One region of the Gluconobacter sp. P5E10 genome, then DNA from elsewhere that is predicted to be linked to it. Evidence: riboswitches for the same ligand, from Rfam matches in the RefSeq annotation. Region 1 holds a riboswitch; the other holds the start of a gene.
The links. Region 1 has a riboswitch for cobalamin ahead of KP707_RS09995 (TonB-dependent siderophore receptor). Riboswitches for the same ligand answer to the same signal wherever they lie in the genome.
Positions count from the first base shown of each region.

Region 2: linked by a shared signal. The riboswitch ahead of metE (5-methyltetrahydropteroyltriglutamate--homocysteine S-methyltransferase) and the one ahead of KP707_RS09995 (TonB-dependent siderophore receptor) in region 1 are both predicted to bind cobalamin.

Region 1 is NZ_JACRVZ010000004.1:272,028-281,618, reverse strand. It holds gene KP707_RS10015 (CHAD domain-containing protein) at 1-650, shown strand, start outside; gene KP707_RS10010 (hypothetical protein) at 752-952, shown strand; gene KP707_RS10005 (TonB-dependent siderophore receptor) at 961-3,225, opposite strand; gene KP707_RS10000 (fumarylacetoacetate hydrolase family protein) at 3,528-4,373, opposite strand; cobalamin riboswitch at 4,527-4,729, shown strand; gene KP707_RS09995 (TonB-dependent siderophore receptor) at 4,821-7,046, shown strand; gene KP707_RS09990 (ABC transporter ATP-binding protein) at 7,049-7,807, shown strand; gene KP707_RS09985 (ABC transporter substrate-binding protein) at 7,804-8,757, shown strand; gene KP707_RS09980 (iron ABC transporter permease) at 8,757-9,591, shown strand, end outside.
Region 2 is NZ_JACRVZ010000001.1:172,106-181,696, reverse strand. It holds gene KP707_RS00725 (peroxiredoxin) at 1-470, shown strand, start outside; gene KP707_RS00720 (helix-turn-helix transcriptional regulator) at 467-868, shown strand; gene KP707_RS00715 (hypothetical protein) at 966-1,223, shown strand; gene KP707_RS00710 (LacI family DNA-binding transcriptional regulator) at 1,366-2,454, shown strand; gene KP707_RS00705 (HAD family hydrolase) at 2,466-3,128, opposite strand; gene metF (methylenetetrahydrofolate reductase [NAD(P)H]) at 3,175-4,041, opposite strand; gene KP707_RS00695 (metalloregulator ArsR/SmtB family transcription factor) at 4,071-4,997, opposite strand; cobalamin riboswitch at 5,065-5,269, shown strand; gene metE (5-methyltetrahydropteroyltriglutamate--homocysteine S-methyltransferase) at 5,385-7,697, shown strand; gene KP707_RS00685 (M13 family metallopeptidase) at 7,741-9,591, opposite strand, start outside.

The sequences.
Region 1 (9,591 bases):
TTCAGCAAACTGGGCGGTTTCTCGGCAATGTTCGAGACTGGGATGTTTTTCAGACCGAAATTCTACCGGCTCATGTGAGCGGGGATATTGCGAGTGAATTCGTTCAGTTAGCCAAAGAAAAGCGAGTGTCTGCACTGGCGGAGATGCGACAGAAACTGACTGATCCGAGCATAACGTCTACGCTACTTTCTCTTGGACAAAGCACGGAAGACCCGGCAGCTCTTTTCGGAGCCGAGACTGCTGATGCGCTTTTGGAAGATCATGCGCCTGTTCTGCTCGATCGAATGGCGCGTAAAGTCCAGCATCGGGGTCATCACATCGGGCACCTGTCAGACCGCCAGTTGCATGACGTCCGTAGATCTCTGAAGGGGCTGCGCTATAGTATTGAGAGCATTCTTCCTCTGTATAAGGGGAGCCGCGTTGAAACCTATATGGGCCATTGCAAGGATTTGCAGGACCTGTTTGGTCGTTTCAACGATGCAGCAACGGCGGAGGCTCTGGTCAGGCAGGTGATAAAAGAAAGGCCTGACCTCGCAGAAGCAGGAAATGCGATTGTTCACATGGCGCATCGGGAGCGGAAAAAGATCCTGAAAATACTTCCCAAGCAATGGAAGATTTTTTCGAAGGACGTCCCGTTCTGGTGTCAGTGAGTTATTTCCTTGTGTGTAGCGGAAACCTTGGGTCCAGCTCTGATTTATGATCCAAACGGGCAACCAAAAAGCGTGACTGATTGCCGCAGGGAGCAAAAATCATGGAAAAACGCTGGGTTCTTCTGACAATCATTATCCTGATCGCCGGGCTTATCATGATACTGCTGTGGGCGAGACAGACCGACCCGGGCACGATTGGCCCGGACACGCATACGGAGAAGACGGCCCCCCAAGCTTTGAACGCGGCACATCCATATCTATGGAGCCCCGCGCACAATCAAAGAGTTTCTGAAGCCAGCTGAGATTTGCTTCAGAAATTAGAACGGAGCGTAAACATGAAGTTCCGCGGCTCTCCGTAGTAGTTGTAGTAATACAGATTTCCCAGTCGCTGATAATATCGTTTGTTGGCGATATTGTTCAGTGTTGCGGAGAGGGAAAGATACTTGTTCCATTGGTATCCAGCCTGGATGGAGCCAATAATGTATCCGCCCTGCGTCACGGTGCGATTTGTGCCGAATGTACTCGTTTGAGCATTGAAGCCGCCGCCGATGCTCCAGACATTTTTTTGTGCCCCGCGATATGGCTCGAACCGGTAGTGTGTCCAGAGCTTCCACAGATGCTTGGGCGAGTTGCCAGCATAGGTCAGGCCAGCCTGCGTGGCGCTACCATTATTGACGATCCGGTTGTCGTTATAAGTATAGCTGGCATTGATGTCCCAGCCCTCCAGAGGACGGCCAATCAGCTCTGCTTCGGCTCCCTGGCTGCGTGTTTTGCCTGTCGCGACGTAGCAGTCATCCACGCCGCCGGGCCCACAGATGGCGCCGATGGTGCCGTTATAGATGGCTTCGTTTTTCTGGATGATTTTGTAGCCGGACAGGGTCATGCCCAGGTGCCCGTGGAAGAACTCCCCTTTGATACCACCTTCGAGCTGATTGCCTCGGACAGGTGCGAGACGGCCGGTGGTATCAAACGCAGACTGAGGCGAGAAAGTCGAAACGTAGCTGACATAAGCCGTGACATTCGGCCACAGGTGCAGAACGCCGCCGATGTAAGGGGTCAGGATGCCTTGCTGGTCGATATCGGTGCTGGTGGCACCAACAGTTGGGGAAATACGACGTGTTTTGCTGACATACCCGCTCACCCGGCCACCAATCAGGATGGAAAAGCGTGAAACAGGCTTGATCTGTGCCTGACCATACACGCCCCACTGCGTGGATGGCTCCCAGTAGCGGTTGGTAATGGTAGGGAGAGCCAGAGACGGAATGGCATTGTTCGCATTGATTGGGATACCGGCGAGCGCCGTGTAGGTCCGGGAGTTTGCACTGGCACCGCCGCCTTCATAAAGATAGCGATCGTAGTTCGCTCCCACCATCAGAACGTGTTTCTGTCCAAAAAGATGAAGCGGCCCGGTGACGTAGGCGTCCAGGCCATCATTCGTCTCGTCATACCGTGTATTGGCTGCGACGAAATTGCCAGTCTTTGCGGACGCGTTATACGCGTTGAGATAAGCGTATTGGAGTGTGGTGGCTGCGGTTCGGTGACGGTAGTTGAGGCGCCCGCGCCAGCCATGAGAGAAAAGATGCTCCAGTTGTGCTTCAACTTCAGTCATCGGGACTTCGGATTTGCCCCAGTTGGCCCCCACCAACGTGCTCGTCGGCAGATTCAGATCCGCGCCATTACTGGCACGGGGAAGCCCCATATAACGGGTTGTATCGTTACTTTGAGACGTCACGGAGACTGTCAGGGTGTCATGCCGCGTTAAGTGCACATCTGTGACGCCATAAATCGTCCAGCGACGATCATAGGCATTGTTGTAGAACTGGTTGCGGTCGGTGCCTGCGACGACAAGTCGTGCTGAGACAATTTTCGAGTGCGCGAGAGGGCCGCCGACATCAAGGGTGGCATGGTAATTGTTCCATGAGCCAGCCGAGAACGACGCATTGCCCTGAAAGTCATCGGTCGGGCGCTTATGGACGAAATTGACACTCCCGCCGGGTGTGCTGGAGCCCTGAAGCATGCCGTCTGGTCCACGCAGGACTTCAATACGATCGTAGATGGCCAGATCATACTGCTGGCTTAAAGTCAGCCCACTCATGGACGGGACACCGTCATACTGGGCCTGTAACGAGAAGCCGCGGGCAGTGTATCCGCCCGTTCCGTCGCCATACATATTGACGTTCACGCCCGCGACCTGTTTGAGCGCAGCATCAACCGTATTGAGGTTCTGGTCTTTCATTTGCTGGCTGCTGAGGACCGAGATGGATTGTGGAACGTCCAGCGGTTTGAGGAGCATTTTCGTCGTAGAGACCGCAGAGACCGTATAAGTGCCGGTACCATCCGTAGAGGCGTTGCGGCGATGACCCTGCACCAGAAGCTGCTCAATGCTGCCGGGGGTCTCATCTTCTTGTGACGCGTGTTTCTGTTGCGTGCTCTGCGATTTTGGTGAAGCGGAACGTTCCTCTTTAAGACCGGTCGTTGAAGCTGATTTCTTACGAACTTCTGGAGATACGTCATCAGTGGTCGCGGCAAAGGCGCCATTCCACGTACCTGACAGCAAAAGTGCTGTAAAAAGCATTGGGCCTAGATGTGTACGTTGAGGAACGTTCGACGCTGGAAGTCTCATGGAAAGGGCTAACTGCCTCCTGGAAAATGAATTTTCACGAGAATTTCAGCTGACTTTCCCGTATTTCTAAAGTTACAAATGATATTCATTCTCAGAAACTTCAATCTTTAATTCACGCACCTTCGCAGTTGTTACATTGTAGGCAGCATTCCTGCGATGTTGAGCGGGCAAGTGGTTCCTACAAAAAAATAATTATGAAAATGAGTGTTTTTTTTAAGAATCGCTTCGTAAGAGACCTTTTCCTGTCGAATCAGCTAAGAACTGGCCTTCACGGTCTGCCTTTGAATTCCAAGCCCTTCGATTTCCAGCTCTACGACATCTCCTGGTTCGAGATAGACTGGGTGAGGCTTGATGCCCATTCCGACGCCGGCAGGTGTTCCTGTGGCAATGATATCGCCCGGCATCAGGGTCATGTAATGGCTGACATGTGAAATGATGCTGCGGACGTCAAAGATCATGTTGGAGGTATGCCCGGCCTGCCGACGGTGTCCGTTGACATCTAACCGCATGGAGAGTGCTTGCGGATCGGCGATTTCATCGGTCGTCACAAGCCATGGTCCCAAAGGCCCGAATGTGTCGCAGCCTTTGCCTTTGTCCCATTGGCTTGTCTGCATCTGAAATGAGCGTTCAGAGACATCATTGGCGACACAATATCCCGCAACATGCTCCAAGGCCTTCTCCGGGGAGACGTAGGACGCTTTGGTGCCAATAATGACTGCGAGTTCGACTTCCCAGTCCAATTTGGTGGCATGTTGGGGGACCAGAATACCATCGCTCGGACCCGTCAGGGCAGAGATGGCTTTCATGAAGACGATTGGCTCTGAGGGGAGGGGAAGGCCTGCTTCCTCGGCATGATCCCGATAGTTCAGGCCAATGCAGATGTACTTTCCGGCACCTGAGAACGGAATACCGTAGCGTGGTGCTTCTGAAACGACAGGAAGAGTGTTCGGATTAATGGCCCGTAAGGCGTCCAGCTTATCCGGAGAGAGATCGGCAGCCGTAATATCAGGTAGAACCCCTGCGAGGCTTCTCAGGATGCCAGTGTCATCAATGAGTCCAGGTGTTTCCTGATCCAAGGGACCAAAACGACAGAGCTTCATCCTGCGACACTTTCTGTCCAGAGTGGGGAAGCATGAGGTTAGGCATGTTTTGGTTTCTCTTCCAAGGATCGAGGCGCCTCCATTGTTCAAATTGATAACTTCAGTTATTGATATGTTATAACATACGTGTTTGACTATATGGGAGTTTCGGTTATGCCCCTGCTCAATGATGGTTCCCCGGAAGGGGATGAAAAGGGAACGCAGTGAAATGCTGCGGCTGCCCCCGCAACTGTAAGCGGTGAGGCTGATCACGATGGGTTCCGGGAACCCGGCCACTGGGGCGTCAGCCTTGGGAAGGCTCGCGATCTGCCGATGATCCGCAAGCCAGGAGACCTGCCATCGAAAATGGTCATGGACGAAGCGAAAGGGCGGGGTGCACCGGACGCAGCAGGATGGTTCATCCTGCTCATCGTAGTGACGCATTGTTGAGTGAAGTTTGCGTTATCCATGAGGAAAATCAGTTTTGTCGGTGTGTTGCCCGTCGCGGCATTGACCGTTTTTCAGCCTGCGTTCGCCCAGGCAGAAGACGTCAGGAAGGCGGCAGCCAAAGCGAAAGAAGAACACATTACGGCGCACGGTCGGGCGCAGCCGCTGAAGGATAGTGCTGTTATCGGGGGCAGACTTGGGCTGACGGTTCAACATAATCCTGCGACAATCAATGTGATTCAGCGCAGCGTGATGGAACAGCGCGGTTATGCGCACGCTGAAGACTCCGCAGACAGTGCACCGGGTGTTTCTTCCGGTGGATCTCCAGGAAGTCCGGCGCAGATGATGATGCGCGGCTTCAGCGGGAATCAGGTTCTGATCCTGCGAGATGGCATTTATTACGGCCCGACCACGATGGTGAACCGTCCGCTCAACAGCTTTAATCTTGAGAGCGTTCAGGTTCTCAAGGGGCCGTCGTCTGTTCTGTACGGGCAGGGCGCTGTTGGCGGCACGGTGGACATGCGAACGCGTGACCCTGCGTTTGATGGGCCGCATGCTAATGCTCTGGTATCTTATGGCAGTTTCAATACATGGAATGCTGGTGTTGGCGGTTCGGTTCCCATTACTGACACTTTGGCCATTCGAAGTGATTTCAGTCGTACCTCGTCTGATGGATACGTTGCTGGCGCAGACCCACACAGCAACGATTTCACGACAACGTTGCTCTGGCACCCTTCGAAGAAATTTACAGCCCGCTTTGGCGTCGACTATCTGACAGATCGCTTGTCGACGTACTATGGAACCCCTTTGGTCCCGCTGGCTCAGGTCCATGATGGTGTGGGCGGCCTGCTATCGTCTTCCAAGGGATTAGGCGTAAGTCGATCATCGCTCTGGCGGTATTACAATGCCAAGGATGCAAAAGCTGGCTCGGTTAATGTGACCCCGACGCTTCATCTGACGTGGCAGCCAACGGAGAACATGACGTTCCACAATAAAACCTATGTCCTTTACGCCAAGCGCAACTGGAATAACGCTGAATCCTATAGCTATATCGGTTCAGCCGGGCAGACGGACGCAGCGGGAAATGCCATTGCACCCGGTCGGGTCGGCCGGGATCGGTTCTATGTTTATATGAACCAGCATCAGGTGGGTGACACGCTGGATGGTCAGTTTGATTTTCATGTTTTCGGAATGAAGAACCGTCTGGTTGTCGGTGGAGACGCGTATTATGTGCGGCTCATCCGGAACCGTGGTTTTCCGGACGCGACATATGCGGACAGTGTTTCTCTGAGTAGTCCTGAGAGCACGGCCGTGGGGAGTTTTGCGGGGGAATATCCGTATACGAAATCTCCCACAACCATGGTGGACGCAGGTATCTTCATGGAAGACGTCCTGACGGTGCGGGACGATCTGCGTGTAGTGGGTGGATTTCGCTATGACTGGCTGAAACTGGACCGTCAGAATTATAGCCAGTCCGGTGCGTTCAATCCTGCGACCAGCTTCAAGGGGAACTACAATCCTGCCAACTTCAGGATTGGCCCTGTTTATGATCTGACAGATAACATCAGCCTCTACGGCGTGTACACAACGGCTGAAGATCCGCCGGGCTCCAATATCTTCCTGGTTAATAAAGGGCAGTTTTCACGCCTGAGTCAGTCCAGGCAGGGAGAAATCGGCGCCAAGGGCTCTTTCTGGAAAGGGCGCCTGTCCTCTACGCTGTCTCTGTACGATATCCGCCGTACCCGAGTTCTCGTTGCTACCGGTGTGGACAGCGTGGCAACGGCGGGCGTTCAAAAGTCACGGGGTGTGGAATGGCAGGGAGACCTCAGGCTGGGCAAACACTGGAGCCTGTCGGGAAATGTTGCCTATACGTGGTCTCGTTATGGATCATTCCATCCTTCAGCGTCAGTGAATGCCTCCGGGAACGAGGTTCCAAACGTTCCGGCTGTAACGGCTAACCTGTGGGGGGTCTGGTCCCGGGTTGCAGATCTGCCGGTCGATCTGGGGGCTGGTATGCGTTACGTATCTGCCCGCAAGGGCGATTACGCCAACACCCTGAGTCTGAAAGACTATGCGCTCGTCAATCTTTTCGCGGCATGGCACGCCTATCGTGGCGTGACGGTTTATGGCCGGGTAGACAATGTGGGAAACAAGCACTTCATTCAGTGGGCTGATACCAGTTATCCGAGTGAAGTGATGTTGGGGGCGCCGCGGTCCTTCTCGATCAGTGTTCAGGCCGGTTTCTGATCGTGCCTGAGGTTGTGCTTCAGACGCATGGTGCCGGGTATGACTGCATACTCTCTTTGACGGATCTCTCCGTCAGGGAGGGTGAGCATGTTGCACTTATTGGCCCCAATGGTGCAGGGAAAAGCACGCTTCTGAGGCTCCTCGCTGGATTAATTTCACCCACGGAAGGTGAGATAGTCCTGGAAGGAACGCTGCTCTGCGCCCTTTCCAGACCTGCGGCAGCCCGCAAGATTGCGTGGCTTTCCCAGACCGATGATGTAACTCCTGAATTCATCGTTGAGGATTATATCGCTCTTGGTCGTCTCCCGTTTCGAGGCACTCCTCAGGCGCAGCAGGACACGGTGGCTCGGCAAACGGCAATCCAGTATTTCCGTGTCGAACCCTTTTTAAAACGGTCGATTGGCAGTCTTTCTGGTGGCGAGCGTCAGCGTGTGATGCTGGCGCGATGTCTGGCCCAGACTCCCAAAATACTGTTGCTGGATGAGCCCACCAATCATCTGGATCTTGCGGCCAGAGCAGAGCTTCTAAATCTGCTCCGTGACCTCCCTCTGACAATCGTGGCCGTCCTACATGACCTGTCTTTCGTTCCTGACTTTGCGCCGCGAACTCTCTTGATGAGGGACGGAAAAATCATTCTGGATGGGGCGTCCTCTGACGTTTTGCTCTCGTCGGAACTAGGGCATGCGTTCGGCTTGAATGTTTATCCCGTTCAACTGGATGATGACAGCACGACGTTCGTTTTTAGGCCGCGAGGCGCATGAAAGCGGCTGCCTTTATGCTGTTTCTGGGGTTTTGTGGCTTTGCCGTGCAAACGGCCTTCGCCTACCCGGTTACCGTGCAGAGCTGCGGGAAGCCCGTAACGATCACGCATCAGCCAGAGCATGCTGTCATCCACGACGTTAATATGGCGGAAATGGCCTTTGCTCTACATTTGCAGCCCTATATTCGTGGTTTGACCGGGATATCAGGCTGGAACAAATACACACCGGGTTTCAAAGCTCAGCAAGGTGATATCCCGGAAATCGCGACCCATTATCCCAGTCTTGAACAATTGCTTGATGCCGGAACAGATTTTTTCTTTGCCGGCTGGAATTATGGGATGCATGTCGGTGGGGATGTGACACCCGAGACCTTGGCAATTCAGGGTATCCCGACGCTTGTTCTGTCTGAAAGCTGCTTCAGGGCCGGGCAGTCTACAGCTCTTCCGACGTTAGACCTTCTGTATGGCGACGAAGAAAAACTCGGACAGGTTTTTGACCGGAAGCAGCAGGCTCGGCAACTGGTTGAAGGTTGGCAGAGGCGCGTTCAGCACATTCAGGATCGTCTCAAGGGCCATCACCCGTTACGTGTTTTTCTCTATGACAGTGGACGCGACCGGCCATTTACAGCTGGCCAATATTCCCTCGCGACAGAGCTGATCCGGCTGGGCGGGGGCGAAAATATTTTTCGTGATTTACCAACAAACTGGGGCGCTGCTTCGTGGGAAAACGCGGGTTTGCGTGATCCTGAAGCTATTTTGGTGATGGATTACGGGGCGGGTGTTTCAGACAGTCTGAAATTTCTGCGAAGCCAGCCATTGCTGACGGAGAGTACCGCCCAGAAGACAAACCGTTTTCTGGTTGTGCGCTATGATGAAATGACGCCGTCTCCAGCGAATATCGATGTGATCGAAAAGATTGCAGCCTTTCTCCACCCGGACGCAGCACCTTGATGAAGCGCGTTCTTAGCATCAGCGCTTTGCCGGCTCTGAGTGTGCTGGCATTTTTGGAAGTTACGCTCGGAAGTGCTTCTCTTCCCTGGCATTCGTTGCAAGCGGGACTTTTGGCCGGTCCAGCCAGTCATGATATTGCCGCCCGGATCATCTGGTCCCTGCGGATGCCAAGGCTGGTTCTGGCTTTCTTGACCGGAGCAATTCTTGCCGGTGCAGGAGCACTTCTTCAGGCAGTAACCCGCAACCCCTTGGCAGATCCGTTTCTCTTCGGGTTGTCTTCAGGCTCAGCAACAGGGGCTGTTGCTGTCATCGTATTGTTGGGGGACGTTTTCGGCGTCTGGACGATCGCTTTCGGTGCAGTCGGTGGGGCATTTCTGGCAACTTCTGCGCTTTTATTGCTGGTCTCATTTAGATCCCGGTCTGGCGCACGGGTTTCAACGGAACGGATGCTGCTGTCTGGTCTGGCGATTTCCTTTGTCTTCTCTACTCTGACAAATCTGCTGATTTTCTGGGGTGACCGTAATACGGCGCAATCCGTCCTGTTCTGGACGATGGGCAGTTTTTCCGCCGCTCGCTGGTCGGCGCTGCCACTTGTCGTGTTGGGGCTTTTGCCCGTGATCTTCGGTAAATGGGCTTTTGGAGCTGATCTGGATGCTTTGATGGCCGGAGAGGAAACCGCAGCGTCTCTCGGTGTGCAGACAAGAAGGCTACGGCTCTGTGTGCTCGCCCTCTGCGCGTTTAGCTGTGCAACGACAGTGGCTTTGTGTGGGCCGATCGGCTTCGTAGGGCTGATTGTGCCGCATCTCATAAGGCCCATCTGGGGACGGTCTGTTC
Region 2 (9,591 bases), on a different contig from region 1:
TCATTGCCTTTGCCAAAATGGAGACCTTTTTCCGCGAACGGAACTGCGTGCTCCTTGGGCTTTCCGCAGACAGTCTTCCCGCTCACCTGGCATGGATTACGGCCATTGAAGAACGCTTCAATGTCCGCATTCCTTTCCCGATCGTTGAAGACCCCTCCATGGAGGTCGCCCGCGCCTACGGAATGATGGATCTGGAAGCACAGGACAGCGCCACGGTACGGTCCGTCTTTTTCATTGATCCGACGGGGATTATTCGCGCCATCCTGAGCTATCCTGCCAGCGTTGGCCGGTCAGTGGCCGAGTTGCAGCGTATGCTTTCCGCCTTGCAGGAAGTAGATCGCTCCAACGTGCTGACACCGGAAGGCTGGCAGCCTGGACAGGCCGCTATTGCCCCCCCTCTTCAGACCCAGGAAGCAGTTCAGAAAGCAGGTCCGAACTGGTTCCTTCAGCCGAAGAAGCCGCGCCCATGACTCTTCTCGCCCTCGAAGAAAGCCGAAATCTTGCCGAATGGCTGCGCCTGCTCGCTCAGCCTCAACGCCTCATGATCCTGTCGGCCCTGCTCGATGGCTCACATGCTGTCAGTGAAATCGAGACCATGACGGGCATTGGCCAACCAACACTGAGCCAGCATCTCGGCACACTCCGCCGCAGTGGACTGATTGAGTCTCAGCGAGAGTCCCGCGCCATCAGCTACTGCATGGCTGATACGCCCGACGCCGCTCGCGCCAGAATGCTCATCATGACACTCCGCTCTGACGGACTGGCAGTCTCACCGACGGCTACAGCCCCTTCACGCAAACCAGGTGCCCAACGCTCCTCCCTGGAAGGCGCAAGGTTTGCGCGCATCGTCCGTCCGCTCTCCCGATGATCAGAACCCGGCTTGCACCGCACCCTGTTTCACCGTGCGAGCCAACGGAAACTGTGCTGCTTTTCAAACGCTTTTAGATGGAAAAAGGAGAAGGTCCATGACCCGCTATCTGATGCTTCTGGCCTGCCTGACCGGTTTTGCCGCCCTGTCTGGCACGGCGTCAGCCGCGACACGCGACGAGCAGAAACAGGCCTGCCAAGGTGACGCCATCCGCCTGTGCACGTTTGCCATTCCTAACGAAGCCAAGATTACAGCCTGTATGAAAAAGAAGATGGATCAGCTCAGCCCAAAATGCCGGGCGATGTTTGAACCAGCTCCGCAGAAAAATACTGCGACAACAAAGCCAAAAAACTGAGACGTTTACCCTCTTGTCGTAATCGTGAAGATGGGCAGACGACGTTCAGACCAGCATTTACCTGAGGCACCTGCACATTAGGTGCCTTCGCGTTCTTCCGTCAGGATTGCACGAAGGCAGCGTTTTCATTATTGGATAACATATGAAAACAACCCGTCAGTACGGTCGTCGCAAGGTTACGCTCAAGGATGTAGCGGCACAGGTCGGGGTGTCCCATACGACAGTCTCGAATGCCTATATCCGGCCGGGCCAACTCTCGGCTGCGCTGAGGGAAAAGATCTTCGCAGCGGCCCAGGAGCTTGGATATACAGGCCCTGATCCAGCAGCGAAACAGCTTGCAACCGGGCATTCCGGGGCACTGGGCTTTCTCTTCAGTGAAGATCTCCCATACGCATTTTCTGATCCTGCCGTTCTCGCCGTCCTGAACGGCGTCGCGAAAAGCTGCGACGAAATGGAAACGGATCTGGCCCTGATTTCAGCAGGCAGCAGCCTCCGCAACATGAACACACCTGTTTCGCTCGGTAATGCTGCGGTCGACGGGTACATCCTTTATTCCGTGGCCCCCGATAGCCGGTGCGTTTTGATGGCGCAGCAGCGGAACGTTCCGCTCGTTGTGGTGGATCAGCCTCGTTTGGACAACGTGCCATATGTCGGCATTGATGACCGTGGAGCCGCCTACAACGCTGCAAAGACCCTGCTTGAGCTAGGACACCGTCGCTTCGGTATCCTGTCTCTCAAAACAGCCCATGACGACTATTTCGGCATCCTGACGGCCAAGCGTCGCGCCAATATTGCACACAGCACGATTGCCATGCGTCTTGAGGGGTACCTAACAGCCCTTCAGGAAGCAGGCATTGCCCCCGAAAACGTGCCGGCTTGGGAAATTCCGATCAACTCTGAAGAGTCCGGTGCTGAAGGCGCGCGCTTCTTGCTAAACCGGCAGAATGCACCGACAGCAATTCTGGCAATGAGTGACCGCGTTGCAATTGGCGCCATGCAAACAATCCGTGCGGCGGGTCTCAGCATTCCTGAAGACGTGTCGATTTTTGGATTTGATGACATTCCTGCCGCTGCCCTGTCGGACCTCAGCACAATTCGCCAGCCTCATGAGCGCAAAGGCATGGAGGCAGTCCGTCTCCTGACCCAGCAGGACGGCCGCCAGAACAAGAACGTCATTCTGGAAACAGAACTCGTCGCTCGCGGCAGCATTGGTCCAGCCCCCAAGGGCTGAACCACACTGTATTAGCGGGCGACGTTCAGAAGCCCGGCAATACTGTCGATCTGGAAATCCGGCTTCAGGTCAATGCACTGCGTTGCAGACCCGTGCCCATAACTCGCCCAGCAGGATGCAATGCCACTATTGCGGGCAAATCCAAGATCTGCCGCTGTGTCACCAACCATTAGAAAATCCGATGCAGGAACTTCCGGAAACAACGGCTGCACACGGTCTGTCATGACCCGGGGATCCGGCTTGTGCGGGTAGTCTGGTTCGGACGCAATCACATTACTGATCCACCCACCAAGGCCGAAGCGCTCGATACTGGCATGAACAGTCGGAGCATGCTTGTTGCTGAGGATGACCAGCGTTGCCCCGTCAGCCTTAAGGTCGTCGAGCACTGACTTCACCCCGTCAAACAGAACGGTCTCTTCCTGATCGGCTTTAGGGTAATACGCCCGATAGTGACGAACAAAAGCCTGCGCATCATCAACATCACTGTCGGGAATGATCGCCTGAAACAGCGTCTGAAGCGTCCCACCCTTTGACAGCTGATGCTTCAGGGCGTCTGATGAAGGGCCCTTGTAGCCACTGGCTTCAAAGGCTTCCTTCAGGCTGCGAAGAATGGCCGGCTGCGTTTCCGCCAGAGTACCATCGTAGTCGAGAAGAACGATCGGGAATCTTGTCATTCCCTTTTGTCACCCCGTTTGCGCAGGAAATCCAGCCCTCTCCGATTCAGATCGGACGTCGCCCAAGAAGGCGGCAAAGGGCTGATGCTGTATCTGCATGATTCAACGTATAGAAATGGAATTGCTTCACCCCTTCAGCTTTCAGTGTCTGACAAAGCCGGTCTGCAATCGTAGCCGCGACAAACGCCCGTGCCTGGGGCGTTTCATCCAGCCCCTCAAACAGGTCGCGCATCCACTTCGGCACGTTTGCACCACACATATCGGCAAACTTCCAGGCCTGCGCAGCACTTCCAACCGGAAGAATACCCGGCACGATCGGCCGCTCGATTCCAATGGCCACAGCACGGTCCCGGAAGCGTAGAAATGTGTCTGCTTCGAAGAAGAACTGCGTCAAAGCCCGGTCCGCACCCGCATCAATCTTCGCGCGCAGATGCTCCAGATCCGACTGCGGGCTAAGCGCGGCAGGATGCGTTTCCGGATATGCCGCAACGGAGATTTCGAACGGTGCAATCTCCTTCAATCCGTGCACCAGATCCACAGCCCCCGCGTAGCCTTCCGGGTGAGGCTCATAGACGCCCCCGGCTGACGGCGGCGGATCACCACGCAGGGCCACAATGTGCTTCACACCAGCGTCCCAGTACGCCTGCGCCACGGCATTGACGTCTTCTTTGGAGGCCCCCACGCAGGTCAGATGCCCAGCCGTTGGCGCGCCAGTTTCCCGAACCATGTCTTTCAGCGTGGCCAGGGTGCGGTCCCGTGTTGACCCACCTGCCCCATACGTCACGGACATAAACTGCGGACCAAAAGCAGCTAGCGTTTTTGCGTTTTCCAGCAGCGTGGCGGCTGCCTTTTCCGACTTTGCAGGGAAAAACTCGAACGAAATTGCGGGCAGAGGCCCTTTCTGTGCGGGCATCACGCCAGCTCCTTATTCAATAATTCAGCTTAGTTGGGGCGTTGGCCGAGCCAGAGTTTCACAGTCAGCTCGCCTTCAAGAGCCACTGGTTCTGCGGGAACCAGACCGGCAGCGCGAAACCACGTCGCCATCTGCGCGTCGGTAAATCCAAGCCGAACATGCGCATCCCGTGTGCGAAGTTCTTCCCGATTATGGGAAGCAAAATCGATAATCAGCAATCGACCGTTGGCATCCAGAATCCGCGCGGCTTCCGCAATTACAGCAGCCGGATGCTGTGCATAGTGCAGAACCTGATGCATGACGGCGACATCGGCTGAATGCTCCGGCAACGGAAGGGCCTGAAAGTCCCCCTGCCGCAGATCAGCCTGCTCCAGACCAGCTTCCGCCAGCTTGGTCCGCGCCAATCGCAGCATGGAGGGACTGCGATCAAACCCGATGACTGTCTGGGCGCCGCTTCCCAGCAATTCCATCATACGACCGGTTCCAGTGCCTATATCCACAAGGCGGCCGACCGGAGATGCTGAGAGCGTCTTTACGATCGCTGCTTCGACCTCCTGTTCGGACACATGCAAGGAACGCAATGCGTCCCATTCTGCCGCGTGGGTTTCAAACCAGTCTTCCGCCGCGAGCGCACGAACATCTCGAATGGCCTGCAAGCGAATACGATCCGCACGGATTTCCGCCGGTTCCCGCGCAGTCCATCGATCCAACGCCATAAAGACAGGCTCTAGAAGATCCGGAACGCCCAAAGTCAAAAAGACCCAACTTCCTTCCTTGCGGCGCTCAATCAATCCCGCATCTGCCAGGATCTTCACATGCCGTGACACGCGGGGCTGACTTTGCCCAAGCACCTGCGCCACCTCGCCGATGGACAGTTCCATCTCGCGCAGAAGGGCCAGAATCCGCAGACGGGTCATGTCTGCCAGTGCCTGGAAAATGATGAGGGCCTGTTCCATACGGATTTACATATAAGGAGTTCTTTATATGAGCAAGAGCTATTGACTCTTTTTCAGAACATGCGGCAGTCATAAGGCTTGTCATGGTTCCATGTCGGATGTTCACGCATCCGGCGTGGCTAAGAGGGAAGCCGATGCAAAGCCGGCGCTGCCCCCGCAACTGTCAGCGGCGAGTGCCGATTCCATACAGGCCACTGGATGAAAGTCCGGGAAGGCGGAATCAGCGCGAAGACCCGTAAGCCAGGAGACCTGCCACGGCACATAACATCCTCCGGCGGGGCGTTCCGGACGGGTCACGCATGTCTCCACGCCGCACATTTCCTGTTCGGGGCGTGAACGATCCTGCATGCCCTGCGAGCGCACTGCCACGAACCTGTCGAGGCTTTCATGACCGTCCGCGTCGCAACTCTGGGCTTTCCGCGTATCGGCACCCGCCGTGAACTGAAAACCGCTCTTGAACAGTACTGGGCGGGGAATTCTTCCGCCGATGATCTGCTTTCCACAGCCGCTTCCCTTCGGGCGTCAGCCTGGCAGCGCCAGAAAGACCTCGGCGCAGAGATCATCCCTTCCAACGATTTTTCGCTTTACGATCATGTGCTGGATACATCCGCAATGGTCGGTGCTGTTCCTGCCATTTACGGCAACGTGCAGGGCAAGGTGGACTTGGGAACCTACTTCGCCATGGCGCGCGGCTCCCAAACGACATCCGAAGAGTGTGGCTGCGGGCATGCTCATGACACCCCTCAGGATGTCCCTGCCGCCGAAATGACCAAGTGGTTTGACACGAACTACCATTACCTTGTTCCGCAATTCACAGCAGACCAGACGTTCCGCCTCGCCTCCACAAAAGTGGTGGATGAATATCGTGAAGCCAAGGCGCTTGGGATTGAGACACGCCCTGTTCTGCTCGGCCCTGTCAGTTTCCTGCTTCTGGGAAAATGTGACGGCCCGGCGTTTGATTGCCTTGATCTGCTCCCTACCTTGCTGCCCGTTTATGAACGGGTTCTAAACGCCCTCCGAGCAGAAGGCGCAGATTGGGTTCAGATTGACGAGCCGTGTCTTGTTCTGGATCTGCCGGGAAATGCTGCTACAGCTTTCAAAACGACCTACAATATTTTGACAGCAGCTGTTCCAGACCTGAAACTGATGCTCGCGACGTATTTCGGTGTGCTCGGAGACAATCAGGACATCGCCCTAAGCCTGCCAGTTCACGGCCTGCATGTGGATCTTGTCCGCGCTCCCGACCAGCTTGCATCCATTCTGGAAAAAGCACGACCTGACCTGTTGCTATCTCTGGGCGTAGTGGATGGGCGGAATATCTGGAAGGCCGACCTGAACGCGCTTCTGGACCATCTTGAACCGCTGGCGCGCCAGCGTGACCTGATCCTTGCTCCGTCCTGCTCTCTCCTCCACACACCCATTGATCTGGAACGGGAGACAGATCTGGACGCAGATGTGAAATCGTGGCTCGCATTCGCCGTTCAGAAAATCGAGGAGTTGCACACACTGGCGCGCGCCCTGAATGAAGGCCGGGACGTCGTGCAAGCAACTCTGGCCGAAAACGCTGCGGCTCTTCGGACGCGCCGCTCTTCTGTAAAAATCAACGATCCTGCCGTTCAGGCACGCTCTGCGGATCGCAATCCAGCTCTCGCCCAGCGCCATTCACCCTTCCCCGCGCGCCGTCCGTTGCAACAGGCCAAACTCAAGCTGCCTTTGTATCCGACGACGACAATCGGTTCCTTCCCCCAGACACCTGAAGTCCGCAAAGCCCGTGCGGATCATGCACGAGGAGAGCTCTCTTCTGAGGCTTACGAAGTCTTCCTGCGGGAAGAAACCGCCCGGACTATCCGCTGGCAGGAAGAAATTGATCTTGATGTGCTGGTGCATGGCGAGTTCGAGCGCAATGACATGGTGCAATATTTCGGGGAGCAGCTTTCCGGCTTTGCGTTCACGAAGCACGCCTGGGTGCAGTCCTACGGGTCTCGCTATGTCCGGCCCCCCATCATTTTCGGAGATGTGTCACGCCCAAAAGCCATGACGGTTGAATGGTGGGAATATGCCCAGTCCATCACCAGCCGCCCGATGAAAGGTATGCTGACGGGACCTGTCACGATCCTGAACTGGTCTTTCGTGCGAGACGATCAACCGCGTTCGGAAACGTGCCGACAGATCGCTTTCGCGATCCGGGATGAAGTGTGTGATCTGGAAAAAGCTGGATGCGGCATTATCCAGATTGACGAAGCCGCCTTGCGTGAAGGCCTGCCGCTCCGTCGCGCAGACTGGCAATCCTATCTGGACTGGGCCGTAGAAAGTTTCCGTATTTCAGCCTCAGGTGTGCAGGACGCCACGCAGATCCATACCCATATGTGCTACTCGGAATTCAACGATATCATTGCCGCCATTGGCGCAATGGATGCGGATGTGATTTCGATTGAAACCGCCCGCTCCCGCATGGAACTACTCGATGCGTTCGCAGCTTATCGCTACCCTGCGGAAATCGGGCCGGGCGTTTACGATATCCATTCCCCGCGCGTGCCGTCTGTTGAGGAAATGGTGGACCTGCTTCGGGCTGCCAGCAAAACCATCAGCCCGGATGCCCTCTGGGTCAATCCGGATTGCGGACTGAAAACCCGCAAATGGCCGGAGACGAAAGCTGCACTCATCAACATGGTTGCGGCAGCCCATTATATGCGTCCGTAAACCAGCGAGTAGATGGGGTGGTTTTCCACCCCATCATACGCAATTACCAGATTTTGACGCGCTGATCCGGGGTCAGATAGAGCTTGTCACCCGGCTGTACATTCCAGGCCTTATACCAGAGATCGACGTTGTGCATCGGGATGTTTACGCGAGCTTTCGGCGGCGAGTGCGGATCAATGACGACCATCTGCTTCTCCGTATCCGGACGAACCTTCTCACGCCAGACCTGTGCCCACCCCATGAACACGCGCTGATCGCCCGTCAGACCATCAATGACGGGAGCAGGCTTCCCATTCAGGGACGCATGGTATGCATCCAGCGCCAACGTCAGCCCACCAAGATCGGCAATGTTTTCGCCCATCGTGAGCTTACCGTTCACATGCACACCCGGCTGAACCTCGAACGCGTCATACTGCGCACCAAACCGATCTGCGAGCTTCTGGAAGCGCGCTTCGTCTTCCTTTGTCCACCAGTTCCGCAGACGCCCTTTGTCGTCGTACTTGCGGCCTTTGTCGTCAAAAGAATGGGTCATTTCATGCCCGATGACACCACCGATCGCCCCGTAATTCACAGCCGGATCAGCCTTCGGGTTGAAGAACGGCGGCTGAAGGATCGCCGCAGGAAACACGACTTCCACAAAACGCGGATTGTTGTAGGCATTCACTGTTGCGGGCGACATCAGCCACTCGTTGCGGTCAACAACCTTGTCGAGATGGCTTAACTGATAGTGCCATTCAAAAGCGAAAGCCCGCTCGGCATTGCCGTACACATCGCCCTTCTTCACAACCAGATCGGAATAGTCCCGCCACTCATTCGGGTAACCCACCTGGATTTCAAAGCTGGCCAGCTTCTTCAGCGCGGCTTCACGCGTCTGCGCGCTCATCCATGTGTTGTGTTCGAGGCGGCTGTGGAAAGCCGCCTTCAGGTTTCCCGTCAGCGTCTGCATGGCCGCGCGATCCGAAGCCGGAAAATATCGCTCCACGTAGATTTTGCCGAGCGCCATTTCCATGGCGGAACTCGTGAAATCCACACCACGCTTCCAACGCGCTGCCAGAGCAGGCTGACCTGACATGGCCTTCACATAGGCGAAACGCGTTTGCACAAAAGCGTCCGGCAGGAACGATGCAGCATTGCTCGCCGTATGGAACGCCTGCCAAGCGCGCAGAGTGTTCAGATCCGTCTTTGCAATCAGGTCCGCTTCCGCCTTGATGGCGGAAGGCTCACCAACAATAACAATCCGCTGCGCCAGGCCGCCCTCAGGCACACCTGACGCCCGCAACCATGTCATCCAGTCAAAAGAGGGAACACTCTTGACCAGGGCTTCTACCGTCATCGGGTTGTAGGTCTTGTCCGGATCGCGGAGTTCCGTGCGCGCCCAATGAACTTTGGCAATCTCGGTTTCAAAAGCCACAATGTCTGCCGCTGACTTGGCGGGATCAGCCCAGTGAACAAGCGTCAGAAGCTTCGTGACATATGCCTGATAGGCCGCTTTCTTGGATGCAAATTCCGGCTTCAGGTAATTGTCCCGATCCGGCATCCCGAGCCCGGCGTGATCCACACTGAGCGCATATTTCGTCGGATCTTTCGCATCCACATCCACGTCCAGCGCGAACGGCGATGATCCGAACGTATCGGACGACGCCCCACTAAACTGCGCAAATGCCTTCAGATCCGTAATTGTGTGGATGCTTGCGATTTCAGCATCCAGCGGCTTGGAACCCAAAGCTTCGACAGCCTTCTCATCCATGAAAGACGCATAATAGGTGCCCAGCTTCTCATCGATCGTCTGAGGCTGAGCGACCGGATGCGCGGACAGGTCTTTCAGAATGGACTGAATGCGCTGGCGGGATGCTTCAGCCAGCGCGTTAAACGGGCCGTAGCTGCTCATATCCGA